Regions from separate parts of the Paenibacillus sp. FSL R7-0273 genome, predicted to be linked through region 2. Evidence: riboswitches for the same ligand, from Rfam matches in the RefSeq annotation. Region 2 holds a riboswitch; each other region holds the start of a gene.

Region 1 (4,168 bases), 3.5 Mb from region 2:
GAGCTGCTGCAGCTGCAGTTTAACAGCAGTCAGGCGCTGCTGAATGTCATCAATGATGTACTGGACTTTTCCAGGCTGGATTCGGATGGTCTGCAGCTGTGCAGTGAAGCATTTCCCCTGCAGGGCTTGCTTGCGGAATGCTCCGGGCTGTTCGAGGCCGCGGCCAAGGAGAAGGGGCTGCAGCTCCGGATGAATGTGGATGGAAATGTCCCTGATTATGTAAAAGGAGACAGCCTGAGAATCCGCCAGATTCTGGTGAATCTGATCGGCAATGCAGTCAAATTCACACCGGCGGGTGAGGTGGCGGTGCATGTCGGATTCAGCCGTTCGCAGGGAATCGAGGGAGAATATACCTTCCGGATCAAGGACACCGGTATAGGCATTCCTGCTGACAAGCTGCCCTTGTTGTTTCAGCCCTTTACCCAGCTGGATGCCTCGTATAACCGGCTCTATCCCGGAACCGGTCTGGGTCTTGCCATCAGCAGAAAGCTGGTGGAGCTGATGAACGGACGGATTATTATGTATTCCGAGCCGGGCAGCGGGACGGAGGTTGTCTTCAGCCTGAAGCTTGAGTCCGCAGTGACGGAGCCTGAGCAGTCTCAGGACTTCGAAGAGACGGTCTCCCTGGAGCTGAATACGGAGGCTGTGTAAGCCCGGGTTTGCCAAAGTGAGAACTTTAATTATATAATTTTAAATTATATGATTCATATTTAAGCGGTCCTCAGGACAGAAAGGAACTCTCACTTGGGCAAAAACAAACGCAAAAGCGCTGCACTTCCTGCAAAAAGCAAAAATGAGCAGCTTGTAGCGCAAATGGAGAAGCAGAAGAAGAAAACACTGATAGTGATTGTTGCTACGATCGTGCTGGTGGCGGTTATTTTTGCCGGGCTATTCATGCTGGCGAACAAAGACAGCTCTACAGCAGGCACAGCAGCTGAGCCTGTTGAATTCAATTACAGCACTCTGACAAGACTCGGCAGTGAGGATGCTCCGGTCAAAATCGTCGAGTTCGGCGATTATAAATGTCCAGCCTGCGCCCAGTTCGCAGGTGTAATCAAACCGCAGCTGGTGCAGGAATATGTCAATCAGGACAAGGCAGCCCTGTATTTTGTAAACCTGGCTTTCCTCGGGCCTGATTCCACAACGGCTGCCCTTGCAGCATTGTCTGTGTATAATCAGAACAGCGATGCCTTCTGGAAGTACTATGATGCAATTTATGCGAATCAAGGCGATGAGAACAAGGAATGGGCTACAGCCGATTTCCTGGTTGAGCTGGCACAGAAGGAGAATCTGCAGATTGATTATGATCTGCTCCGCAAGGATATTGAAGAGAAGACCTACAAGAGTCAGATCGACAGTGAAATTCAGCTGGCAACAGCATCCGGTGTATCCTCTACGCCATCGCTGTTTGTGAACGGGGTAATGGTCGATGAGCCGTTCAATATGGAGGCGATTGACGCCCAGATTCAAGCCGCGTCCAAAGCGGTGAGTGCCGAGTGACAAGCTTTACTGCCTTTTGCCGGCGACATTGTCTGTATCTGGCCTGGTTTGTATCCATCATTGCTGTGGCCGGAAGCCTATACCTGAGCGAAGTTTTGAAGTTCGAGCCCTGCAAGCTATGCTGGTTCCAGCGTATCTTCATGTATCCGCAGCTGTTTCTGCTGGGAATTGCCACATACCGGGGGGATAAAAAAATTATCCCCTACGTATTGCCGCTGAGCATCATTGGCGGAAGCATCTCCATCTATCACTATGCGGAGCAAAAGATTCCTGCACTGAGCAAGGTGCTTCCGTGTACGATAGGCGTTCCCTGCAATGAGGATTATATTAATCTTCTCGGCTTCATCACCATTCCGCTGATGGCCTTGACCGCCTTTGTTCTGATTACAGTTCTGCTCTGGACAGGGCGCAAGGAAACCGACGCAGAATAAGCTGCCGGCAGGCGGGCTTTAAACGCTGATCATTCCTGATTTTTTTGTCACAATTAACATCCAAAACACGCTAAAACCAAGGTACAAAGGGATAATGCAAGAGAATGAAAGATCTCTTCATCCCCGATCTTGGAATTGCGGGTTTTGGATGTTTTTTCATGTCTTTTCATTTGTTTCACAGCTTTACTGGAAATGATTTGTAGACTATCATTAAGCCTTGTGAGAAGTTGAATATGCGCTGAATTTTCCGCAGGGAAATCGGGGGAACCATACTTGGCCGCAAGGCCGACGGGGTGAATCGGAAGCAGGCTCAAAAGCCTGCAGCCGTAGGGCTTTCCACAGCCCGAATCCGCCAGCTAACCTCGTAAGCAAAGGTGGGATAATGACCATGCCATAAGCATGCGGATCATTTCCGTAGGCTTATTTTTTTGCCTGCATTTATGAAAATCCACCTATGAAAGCGATGAAAACAGCGCACGGTATAACCGGTTCAACTAACAAAGAGAGGAACTGTTACAACAATGGTAAGCAAGGTAAAGCGGCTATTGATCGGGCGTCCGATGAAATCCAATGAGCTCGATCAGGAAAAGCTATCCAAGGTGAAAGCGCTGGCTGTCCTGTCTTCTGATGCGCTCTCGTCAGTAGCCTACGGAACGGAACAAATTCTCCTGGTGCTGGTGGCTGCAGGCTTCACGGCCATCTGGTACTCACTGCCAATCGCGCTTGCCGTACTGGGCCTGCTGGCCATCCTCATTTTATCCTACCGGCAGACGATCTTTGCTTATCCGCAGGGCGGCGGGGCCTATATTGTAGCTAAAAGCAATCTCGGTGTCCCCACCGGCCTGTTAGCAGGCGGCTCGCTGCTGGTCGATTATATTCTTACGGTTGCCGTCAGCGCCTCGGCGGGCACGGACGCGATCACATCCGCTTTTCCAGCCTTGCATGATCATACTGTACTTATTGCTGTATCCGTCATTTTGCTGCTAACGATCGTCAATCTGCGCGGGGTTACGGAATCGGCCTCTTTTATCGCAATCCCGGTATATTTATTTGTCGTTTCGATCTTCTTTCTGATCGGTGCCGGGGTGTTCAAATATTTGACCGGCGGCGCCCATGCCAGCGTTCCTGAAATCGGCTCGGCCGTGTCCAATGTCAGCCTGTTCCTGCTATTGAAGGCCTTCAGCTCCGGCTGCTCAGCCCTCACCGGGGTAGAGGCGGTATCCAATGCCATCCCGAACTTCAAGGCTCCTGCGGAAAAAAATGCTGCCAAAACGCTGATGATGATGGGGCTTATCCTCGGTCTGATGTTCACAGGTATTACCCTTCTGGCTTACTGGTATGGGGTTACCCCGGATGAAAAAGCCACAGTAGTGTCACAAATTGCGGAATCAACCTTTGGCCGCGGCGGTTTGTACTTCTTCATTCAAGGGGTTACAGCTGTCATCCTATTCCTGGCTGCAAATACGGCTTATTCGGCGTTCCCGCTGCTGGCCTTTATGTTTGCCAAAGACAAATATCTGCCGCATGCGTTTATGGTGCGCGGAGACCGGCTGGGCTTCTCTAACGGGATTATTTTTCTCGGCGTCCTGTCGGCAGTGCTGGTAGCCGCTTTTCACGGAAATACTGAAGGTCTGATTCCGCTGTATGCAGTCGGCGTATTCATTCCGTTCACGCTGTCCCAGCTCGGCATGATGGTCCACTGGTTCAAAACAAGACCCAAGGGCTGGCAGAATAAGTTTGCGGTTAACACGGTCGGTATGCTGACCACACTTACGATCACCCTGATCTTTATTATTACGAAATTCTCCAGTGTATGGATGGCGTTCATCTTCCTGCCGGTGGTTATGTTTGTCTTTCACCGGATTCACCGCCATTACCTCAATACTGCGGATCAGCTGCGGATTTGTCCGGCAACCGACAAGCCCTGTATTAAAGGCAGCACAGTAGTCGTTCCTGTGGCGGGTGTGACGCGCGCTGTACTGCATTCGATCAGCTATGCCAAGTCCCTGACGGATAATGTGGTGGCTGTATATGTTGGGTTTGATGAAGAAGAGATCCACAAGATGGAGCAGAAGTGGGAGGAATGGAATCCGGGCGTGCGCCTGATCGTTCTCCGTTCCCGGTACCGGAGCATCATCCGTCCGCTGGTGAAGTTTATTGATACCATAGAGTGGAAGACTGCTGCTACAGACCATATTACAGTGCTGATTCCGCAGTTTATTACGAAGCACTGGTGG
Region 2 (4,168 bases):
GCACGGCTGCCGGTATATTGAGCCCGAGGGCTGTATAGTCCGGATGATGGGTAAAATGCCCGCCCAGCATTGCACCGAGCTCCGGATTGCGCTGCATGGATATCCCGTTATGAACCACCAGCAGGCCGCCGCCTCCGGCAACATAAGCCAGCAGTGCCCCGCTGTGGGCAGGCGCGATTTTATGATCGGAGAACTCCGTATAAGAGACCACCAGGGAATAATCTTTAAGACTCTGCGGGTTCAGCAGCCCGAAATCCTCAGATGCATCGACTGTAAATTCCGGCGACAGGATCTGCTGAAGCTCCTGATCGACTCCGGCAAACGGGTGGTACTTTACCGCTGTATAGCTGCCGATTGCAAGGGCTTTCAATTCAGACATGAATAATGACACCTCTCCATCCATTAAACTGTTTCATTTCATGTTACGTCCCATTCACCTTAGCACTTCCTCCATGTTTTTACAAACGGCTTTTGCTTTAATTTTGAACTATGTTACAATCATCCTTACAGGTTTCATTTCTTATTACAGGAGGGTGATATACAATGTCTATTCAACAGCTGCATACTTCTGATGAACTGCATAATTATGTCGGCCAGCCCGGCAAAAAGCTGCTTTTCAAGCACAGCACTACCTGCCCGATCAGCGCTAAGGCGCATGAGGAATTCCAGGCTTATGTACAAAGCTCGGATACACCGGCGGCCATTGTCCATGTCATTGAAGACCGTCCGGTCTCCAATCAGATTGCCGAGGAGTTCGGCATCAAGCATGAATCCCCGCAGATTTTTCTGCTGGAAGGCAGCGATGTGAGCTGGAACACCTCCCACTGGAAAATCACCCGCTCTGCCATCAAGGAGGCCGTTGATAAATGAGCCAGCCTGTAATCGTCTACTCCACTGCAGGCTGCAGTGACTGCAATCAGGTTAAGCAGCTGCTGACCAATCAGGGAATTCCTTTTGAAGTACGCGATATTATGGCAAGCGCCGTCTATCAGGAGGAAGTTGAAAAGCTTGGTTTTATGGGCATTCCTGTAACGGTATCCGGTGACCGGGCCGTCAAGGGCTTCAACCTTCCTGAGCTTGAGGAACTGATCGCCGCTGCCAGATAACAGCCTTTAGTACCCAGTGTCATAAAAAAAGTATTCCCTGGTCCGAAGCCCGGGGAATACTTTTTTTATGGTTAAACCATATAGCAGAATCTGCACACGGTTGGCCCGCTACATCCAGTGCCCCCTTATTCACACTCTGCCGCCAGATGGCTGACATGCCCGCTGTGGCTATAGATGACATTGTCGGCTCCAAGCCCTTTATAGACCAGCCTTGGCCGCATGGAGGTCGTAATCACGGAAATCGGCCCGGTCGTCCAGGTCCGGCACATCTGCACATAACGGCAGCATAATGCGACACTGCTCTCAAACAGATAGATCCGGCCTACCGGAAACGGCGGTCTGAGCCAGGTATGCAGATGCCGGGTGTCCACCTCAAAAATCACCTCTACCCCCAGCTCCGCCAGCCGCTGCTTCTCAGCCGGATTGTTGGCAAGCCCCGCAAACCTTGCCCCCTTCGCAATCAGCAGCTTAATAAAATGCTCTCCCGCCTTCGTAGGCGCACAAATGAGGATATAATCTTCCTGAGCGTCCATTGCCATCTCCATTTTCGTCTCCCCTTCCCTCTTACTTCTTTATCTAAATTTTTCTATAAGAAAACAGCAAAAAACCGCAAAGGATTCCCTTTGCGGTCCGGTTAACGGTCACAATATACTGATCCTCTCTGCAATACGCTTACGAGGTTAGCTGCCGGATTCGGGCGTTGAGAGTCGCCCTACCTGTCCTCTGCAGGAAGCTTCAGCGCTTCTCACAGACTCAAGGATTCACCCCATAACCGGCCCCGCCTGCTTGCCCGCAGCCTCCGGTTGTTGGTTCCCCCGCTTTCCGTTACGGAAATTAAGCGGATTTCATATGTAGTTATCTTTTATCTCTTTTTCCCTTTACCGCTGCTCTTCTTGCTGCTCTTTACGAACCGCAGGACAGCCATCAGGCAGCCCAGGATTCCCAGACCCAGCAGCAGGGTCTGTAACGCACCCAGCAGGGTGCTGCCATCCGGCTGAAGCAGACTGCTGGCTACGATCAGCAGGGCGGAACCGGTAACTAATACCGGGGTTTTTACATTCAGGTTCAAGACTACCACTCCTTAGTACTAAGGGTACACTATCGGCGGCCGGATCACCAGCCCCTCGCAAGTCCTGCTGCCGCTAATCAAGAAAAAGATGCCGATCCTCTCCGGATGGGCACCTTTTTTCCTGCTGATATGTTATTTCCGGACCACAGTATAACCCTTATCCTGGAGCAGCTTGATAATGCCATGCTCACCCAGGTAATGCGCCGCACCGACTACAATGAAATACTCTTCATTCTTGCCGTTCTTAAGGTAATCGTCAATTTTGTCAGCCATACCGATGTTGCGGTCAACCAGCATCGCCTTGTAGTATTCCGCGTCTCCGGCAAAGCTGTTGGTCAGCTGCAGCAGCTGCTCATCATTGCCTGATTTCCAGATCTCGGCCATCATATCTACACTCTGATCAATCACATCATAATTCTCTATTGCTGCGAGAAGATTAGCCTCCTGCAGCTCTTTGGAGAAGTTGTTGAACATACCCAGCTGGGATTCATAGGATTCCAGCTCCACAACCGGAATTTTCCGCTCAATCGCCTTCTGAATGAAGTACAAGTCAATTCCGGCTGAAGCCTCGTAGCCGGCCGTCGCTGCTTTCAGGCTGCTGAGTGTCGTTTCTGCCACCCAAGGCTTGAACTGGTCCAGCGCATTGGCCTGAACACCTGCTTCCTTAAGCACCTCACCCAGCTTGGCATATGTCTCGCCGGAGATATGATCCTTCAGCGTCGTGCCGTCCTGATACGTCCCCATTTCCAGAACCAGCTTCTGCGATGCCTCATCAGCCGCCTTGCTGATATCAATTTCTACACCAAGATAATCAGACTCGGCAAAAGCCTCTTCAAATTCCTTGCTCAGCGGATAGAAGCTGTCATCGGCAATATGCATGGAGCCGACCAGATACACCGTGTTGCCGTTGCTTTCGACTTCCCACATGAAGCCGCGTCCGCCTTGCGTACTTACAGCACTCTGGCTTCCGCTGCCTGTAGTCTTGGTCTTCAGAACAACCGTACGGGTCTGCGTATCCCAGCTGACCTCGTAACCCGCGGCATCACCTAGAACCCGGATAGGTGCGTAGGTCACGCCGTTAATTACGGTAAGCTTACTTTTCAGAGTAACGGACTTACCGTCAACAATGGCATAGATTGTGTCGCCCGCCGCATTCTGCAGCTGGGCATCCATCGCTTCAAGCGTAGCTCTAAGCGGAACAAGCGTAGTGCCCTGATTGTTGACCGGTGCGCCTGCCTTGTATTCCACGACCTGATTGTTCACTTTTATTGCCGGCTGCTGCGGGGCGGCCATGGCCGGAGCTGCTGTTGCGGTAAGCAATCCTGCCGATAGGGTAAGAGATAATAGCATTTGTTTCCAGTTTCTCATGTACCTTGTCTCCTTTAGCTTCATATAGTCAACATAATATAATTAAGCAAATATAGGATAGTAGACACAGGGATGACAAAGTTTGTTATTCAAATACAAGGGATGCGTTACGCTCTGCTTCTGCGCTCTTTGGCCATTCCCCACAGCATTGCAAACACTGCTGCAGCACTTAATCCTACGGTTAGTCCTTGTATGAAGTCACGTACTGGGGAACCGTTCGTATCTATTACCAGACCGAACATAATCATGTTCAACGCGCATACTGCAAGAAACAGGAAGTTTTGATTTTTTTTACTCATCATTGTAATTGCTCCTCTTATTTTTATTTTTGTATTAGATTTTGTAGGCCTTCATTGCTTTTCTGATCTCTTTAATGCTTGGGCGCTTGCCGTACATCAGTACGCCTGTGCGGTAGATCTTCGCTGCCAGCCAGCCGAATGCAAAGGTTGTTACCAGCAGAATGACCAGCGAGACGATAATCTCCCAGAAGGCGACCTGGCCGACTCCGATACGCAGCAGCATACTCAGCGGTGAGGTGAACGGAATGTAGCTCGCTACCTTGACCAGCGTGGTATTCGGAGCCCAAATGCTGAACAGCGGAACATAGAAGTTCACGAAGCCGATC
Region 3 (4,168 bases), 430 kb from region 2:
CCGGTCCGGATATCTCTCCAGAGCAGCCTGAAGGATTGCATTCATAAAAGAATGCCCCCGTCCATGTCCGCACAGCTCAGGACGCATGCCGATGCCGAGCCGGACCACGCCTTCCATCGGAAACAGCTGCGCGAAGCCGCACAGGCCGCCTTGGGCGTCCACAACGGATATATATTGCTCGCTGCGCAGTACCGGGTCGCCAAATTCTATGCCTAGCGCCTGCATCTGCTCCCACGGCAGCCATCCGTAAATATTATAGGGCGGCCTGTAATCCCATCCGCATATATCCTCGGCGTGACTGGTCTCCATTGGCACAACATAAAAAGTAACTGGGGTGCTGCTCATAAGGCCACAGGCCTCCTTTCAGGGGACGATTCAATCTATACCGTATACTTAATTATATACATAACAGGGCGGGTTCAACTCAGGAATTTGGTGCAGCAGGCAGAAACTTGACAAACCGCCAATAATATTTTATGAAATTGCGGAAAATAGGGTTTTAAGGTGTTTTATGCGTGAGGGGAGGGGTAAGTAGTTTTATAGACAAAAAAACAGGCCCCCTCCAAGATTTCGGCAAAAATCCTGGAAAAGCGCCCGTTTTATCGTTACTTATTGAACATCATCATTTTCTTCGGAATCTGTTGCAACTGCATGGTAAGCATCTGTGCTCATGATCCGTTTGGCGCCAACGTAGCGGTTGACGTAGTAGTTGTCACTCAGCGAGCTGATGGTTACGCCCTTTGAGCTTGAAGCATGTGCGAATTTGCCGTTACCGACATAAATGCCGACATGGGATACGCCGCGGCCGCTTGTATTGAAGAATACAAGATCGCCTTCCCGGAGATTATCACGGGAGATCGCAGTGCCCATCTGGTATTGGGAGCCGGATTGATGCGGCAGGTTAATGCCGATCTTATCAAATACGTACATCGTGAAGCCGGAGCAATCAAAGCCGTTAGTCGATTCTCCGCCGGAAACATACTTGGTTCCGATGGCCTTATCGATGACTTTATCCATCCTGGAATCTGCGGAAGCGCTTGCTGCTCCAATGGTAAGCATAATAGAAAAGCTGAGTAGTGCGGCGGCTAACTTCTTCTTCAAAAGTAAATACCCCTTCCAAATGCCTACGAGGTTAGCTTAAGGGTTCGGTTGAAGGTCCCCTATGACCCCTCTGTGAATAGGAGGTCAATTCACCCAAAATCGGTTCCCCCGTTTCCCTTATTTCGTAAGGGAACTCGGCACGACTGTTGATTAGATTAGCTGGCAGAACATTATGACAAAACGTTTGTAAAACACGGTTGAATAATTACAAAAATGTTACTAAAAGCTCACTGCGATAATTGTAGCAAAGACAGAGGCTGTTGGCAATCACTTAAAACATATTAATGCATAATATTTGCGCTTTTTAAGAGAAGCGGGTGCTTAAAAAGACTCGAATTTACGTGCAAAGTAAGCTTTTTCAGAAATAATATTGGAACTTTTAGTAAGAGGGGTGTTTCATAAGGCCCAGATGTGTGTAAAAGGAATAATAAGGAAATAAAAAGGCAAAACCCGGAGCTGATTACGGCAATAATCAAGTCCGGGCCAGTATAAGTTACAATTATGTGTCAGAGGTTGTAATAAGGGGAAGGTTCAATCGTAAGCGACAGCCTGGTAAGCTGTTGTGCTCATTACGCGTTTGGCGCCAACGTAGCGGTTGGCCCAGTAAGCCTGGCTCAGCGAGCTGATGGTTACACCCTTGGAGCTGGAGGACTGTGCAAATTTTCCGTTACCGACATAAATACCGACATGGGAAACTCCGTTGCCCAGCGTATTGAAGAATACAAGATCGCCGGCACGCAGATTGCTTTTTGAAACGGCTGTGCCTACACTGTACTGCGCTTTCGAGGTGCGGGGCAGCGTAAGGCCGATGTTCTTAAATACGTACTTGGTGAAACCGGAACAATCGAAGCCAGAGGTGCTTGTCCCTCCAGTTTTGTAAGAAACTCCGATCGTTTTGGAGATAACTGCGTCCATTTTGGAGTCAGCTGAGACGCTTGTGGCGCCCATAGTGAATACCATCACAAGACCCAGTGCTGCTGCGGTGCATTTCTTTTTTAGATGTGTACGAAATGATGTGTGACTTTTCAAAAGATGTACTCCTTCCAAGGCCTGCGAGGTTAGCTTAAGGATTCGGTAGAAGGTTCCCCTATGACCCCTCTAAAGCGAGATCAATTCACCCAAAATATGGTTCCCCCACTTCCCGGTGCTGGGAATTTGGCGTTTTATGCACCAGAACAGTGACTGTTGATTGGCAATGTTGAAGTGTATAAGGTACATACAGTTAGTCGAAATTAGTTTCAAAAGATTACAAAGTTGTTACCGGTGGTACAGGCATCATTGTAACAGAGGTTTAAATGTTTTGCAAATGCACTGTAAAGCGGCTGCTAAGCACAAAAGAGTCACACCCCTGAAACAGAGGCAGTGACTCTTTTAATATGCCGTTTTGGCGGAAAATTATTGTGGGAATGTTTTACTGCTCCACAGGTGGTACTGGGCGGCGATTCCCCACATTTTGAACAGGGTGGAGGGGAGCGGTGCAACCTGCCGGAGGAGCAGCGCAGGCAGTCCGGGATAGAACAGGCCCGTTACCGCGCACAGCAGCCAGGTTAGCAGCCCTCCTGCGCCAAGCACAAGTGCTGCCCCGGTAGATGGAATAAGCAGCCTGAGGTAAGCGGGCAGCGCGGAGAACATGCCTGTGCCGGCAGTATAACCGAATTGCATATATAGCAGTACAGTCCGAATAATATACAGATAGAGCATCCAGGCCAGCAGATAAGGGAGAAGCCTCAGAAGCAGCTTATAATCTAACAGCCCGCCTAACAGCAGCGTATACATTTTGGGCAGCAGCCAGTATAGCGGAAGCGCGGAGAGTGCCCATTCAGCCAGGCTGAAGACGAATACCGGCAGCCCGTAAAGCCTCATTCCCGGAAAAAAGAACAGGCCGCGCTCACCCTTGCGCTCCTGATGCAGCTCATGGAGCAGTCCGGCGCGGATAAACGGGGATACCAGCAGCCGCAGCAGCGACAGCCCCAGCAACATCCAGAGCCAGCGCTGGACCCCCGGGTCACTGCCCAGAGCAGCCTGACCCTCGATATAATACAGCAGCCTGCCCAGGCCGCTGCCTCCGGCATGGGTATCCGGATAACGCAGCAGCACCGGGATAACAGCAGACCTGACGAACCTGTACAAAAAATAGCCCCAGAGCAGCCGGTAGATAAATAGCAGAATCAGTATATAAAATTGCTCCTTCATGCTGATCCAGCTGCGGGAAATTGCTCTTTTCACTATCCTTCACCTCACCAGACTAGAGTTCCGAGCAGAGTTTCAAGCAGTTTGGTTACACTTAGCGTCCAGCGCGAGAGCGTCTTCGGCGCAAGCTCGGCCAGCATGAAGTTATTCAGATGCTTAGCCTCCAGCAGAATGGAGTGTCCGGGGTCAATGTCCACAGAGGCAAGCGGGGCTTTGTAGGACAGCTGGAAGGCAGTCGATTTCTGCTCCCCGTTCCAGAATTGCTGTACGGTATAGCCGTCGGAAAAGGTGAATTTAACCGGAACATTAGCGTAGCTGCTGCCCTTATTGCTCACCTCTACCGTAGCCTCATAACGGGGCTCTCCGCCGTCAATGCCGGCTTTGGCAGCACCGTTGGTAATGCGGTCTACAGAGAAGTCAGGCGCACCGCCGCTGTATACATACTCGTCAAAATAGTCCTGCCACGACTGCTTGGTTACTTTTTCGACAACCTTCTGGAAGTCTGCAGTAGCAGGATGCTTAAATCTGTACTTGCGGGCGTAGGAGAGCATAATAGCATCCATTGTTTTGGTGCCGACCTGCTGTTCAATGTCTTTTAGCACCAGCTTGCCGCGGATATATACGTTACGGGTATAGCCTTCGGCAGCAGCGTACTTCCAGGTCTCCATATTAAGCGGCTGGGGGGCTGTAACCAGGCTGGCCTGCAGGGCGGCACTGGAGCTGACTCCATACTCCTGCTCCATCAGGCGGTCTTCGGCATAGGAAGTGAAGCTTTCGTCCAGCCAGGCTTCTTCAAACTCGTTATTGGCTACCATGCCGTAAAAGTACTGGTGGCCGATCTCATGGATGACAGTACGCTCAAGCGACATGCCGGGGG

The links. A riboswitch is a leader RNA that binds a small molecule or an ion and turns the genes downstream of it on or off. The one in region 2 is predicted to bind cyclic di-AMP.
Region 1: another riboswitch for cyclic di-AMP. It lies ahead of R70723_RS17030 (APC family permease); the one in region 2 lies ahead of R70723_RS02345 (hypothetical protein).
Region 3: another riboswitch for cyclic di-AMP. It lies ahead of R70723_RS00495 (C40 family peptidase); the one in region 2 lies ahead of R70723_RS02345 (hypothetical protein).

What each region holds. Positions count from the first base shown of each region.
Region 1 covers NZ_CP009283.1:4,031,823-4,035,990, reverse strand. The annotation lists gene R70723_RS17045 (ATP-binding protein) at 1-651, shown strand, start outside; gene R70723_RS17040 (thioredoxin domain-containing protein) at 745-1,500, shown strand; gene R70723_RS17035 (disulfide oxidoreductase) at 1,497-1,931, shown strand; cyclic di-AMP (ydaO/yuaA leader) riboswitch at 2,158-2,317, shown strand; gene R70723_RS17030 (APC family permease) at 2,453-4,168, shown strand, end outside.
Region 2 covers NZ_CP009283.1:532,018-536,185, reverse strand. The annotation lists gene R70723_RS02360 (ThuA domain-containing protein) at 1-379, opposite strand, end outside; gene ytxJ (bacillithiol system redox-active protein YtxJ) at 544-870, shown strand; gene R70723_RS02350 (glutaredoxin family protein) at 867-1,106, shown strand; gene R70723_RS02345 (hypothetical protein) at 1,232-1,651, opposite strand; cyclic di-AMP (ydaO/yuaA leader) riboswitch at 1,759-1,957, opposite strand; gene R70723_RS02340 (hypothetical protein) at 1,969-2,175, opposite strand; gene R70723_RS02335 (TraB/GumN family protein) at 2,308-3,543, opposite strand; gene R70723_RS02330 (hypothetical protein) at 3,651-3,845, opposite strand; gene R70723_RS02325 (ABC transporter permease) at 3,877-4,168, opposite strand, start outside.
Region 3 covers NZ_CP009283.1:100,309-104,476, forward strand. The annotation lists gene R70723_RS00485 (GNAT family N-acetyltransferase) at 1-345, opposite strand, end outside; gene R70723_RS00490 (C40 family peptidase) at 610-1,101, opposite strand; cyclic di-AMP (ydaO/yuaA leader) riboswitch at 1,107-1,251, opposite strand; gene R70723_RS00495 (C40 family peptidase) at 1,633-2,061, opposite strand; cyclic di-AMP (ydaO/yuaA leader) riboswitch at 2,134-2,272, opposite strand; gene R70723_RS00500 (hypothetical protein) at 2,497-3,327, opposite strand; gene R70723_RS00505 (M1 family aminopeptidase) at 3,339-4,168, opposite strand, start outside.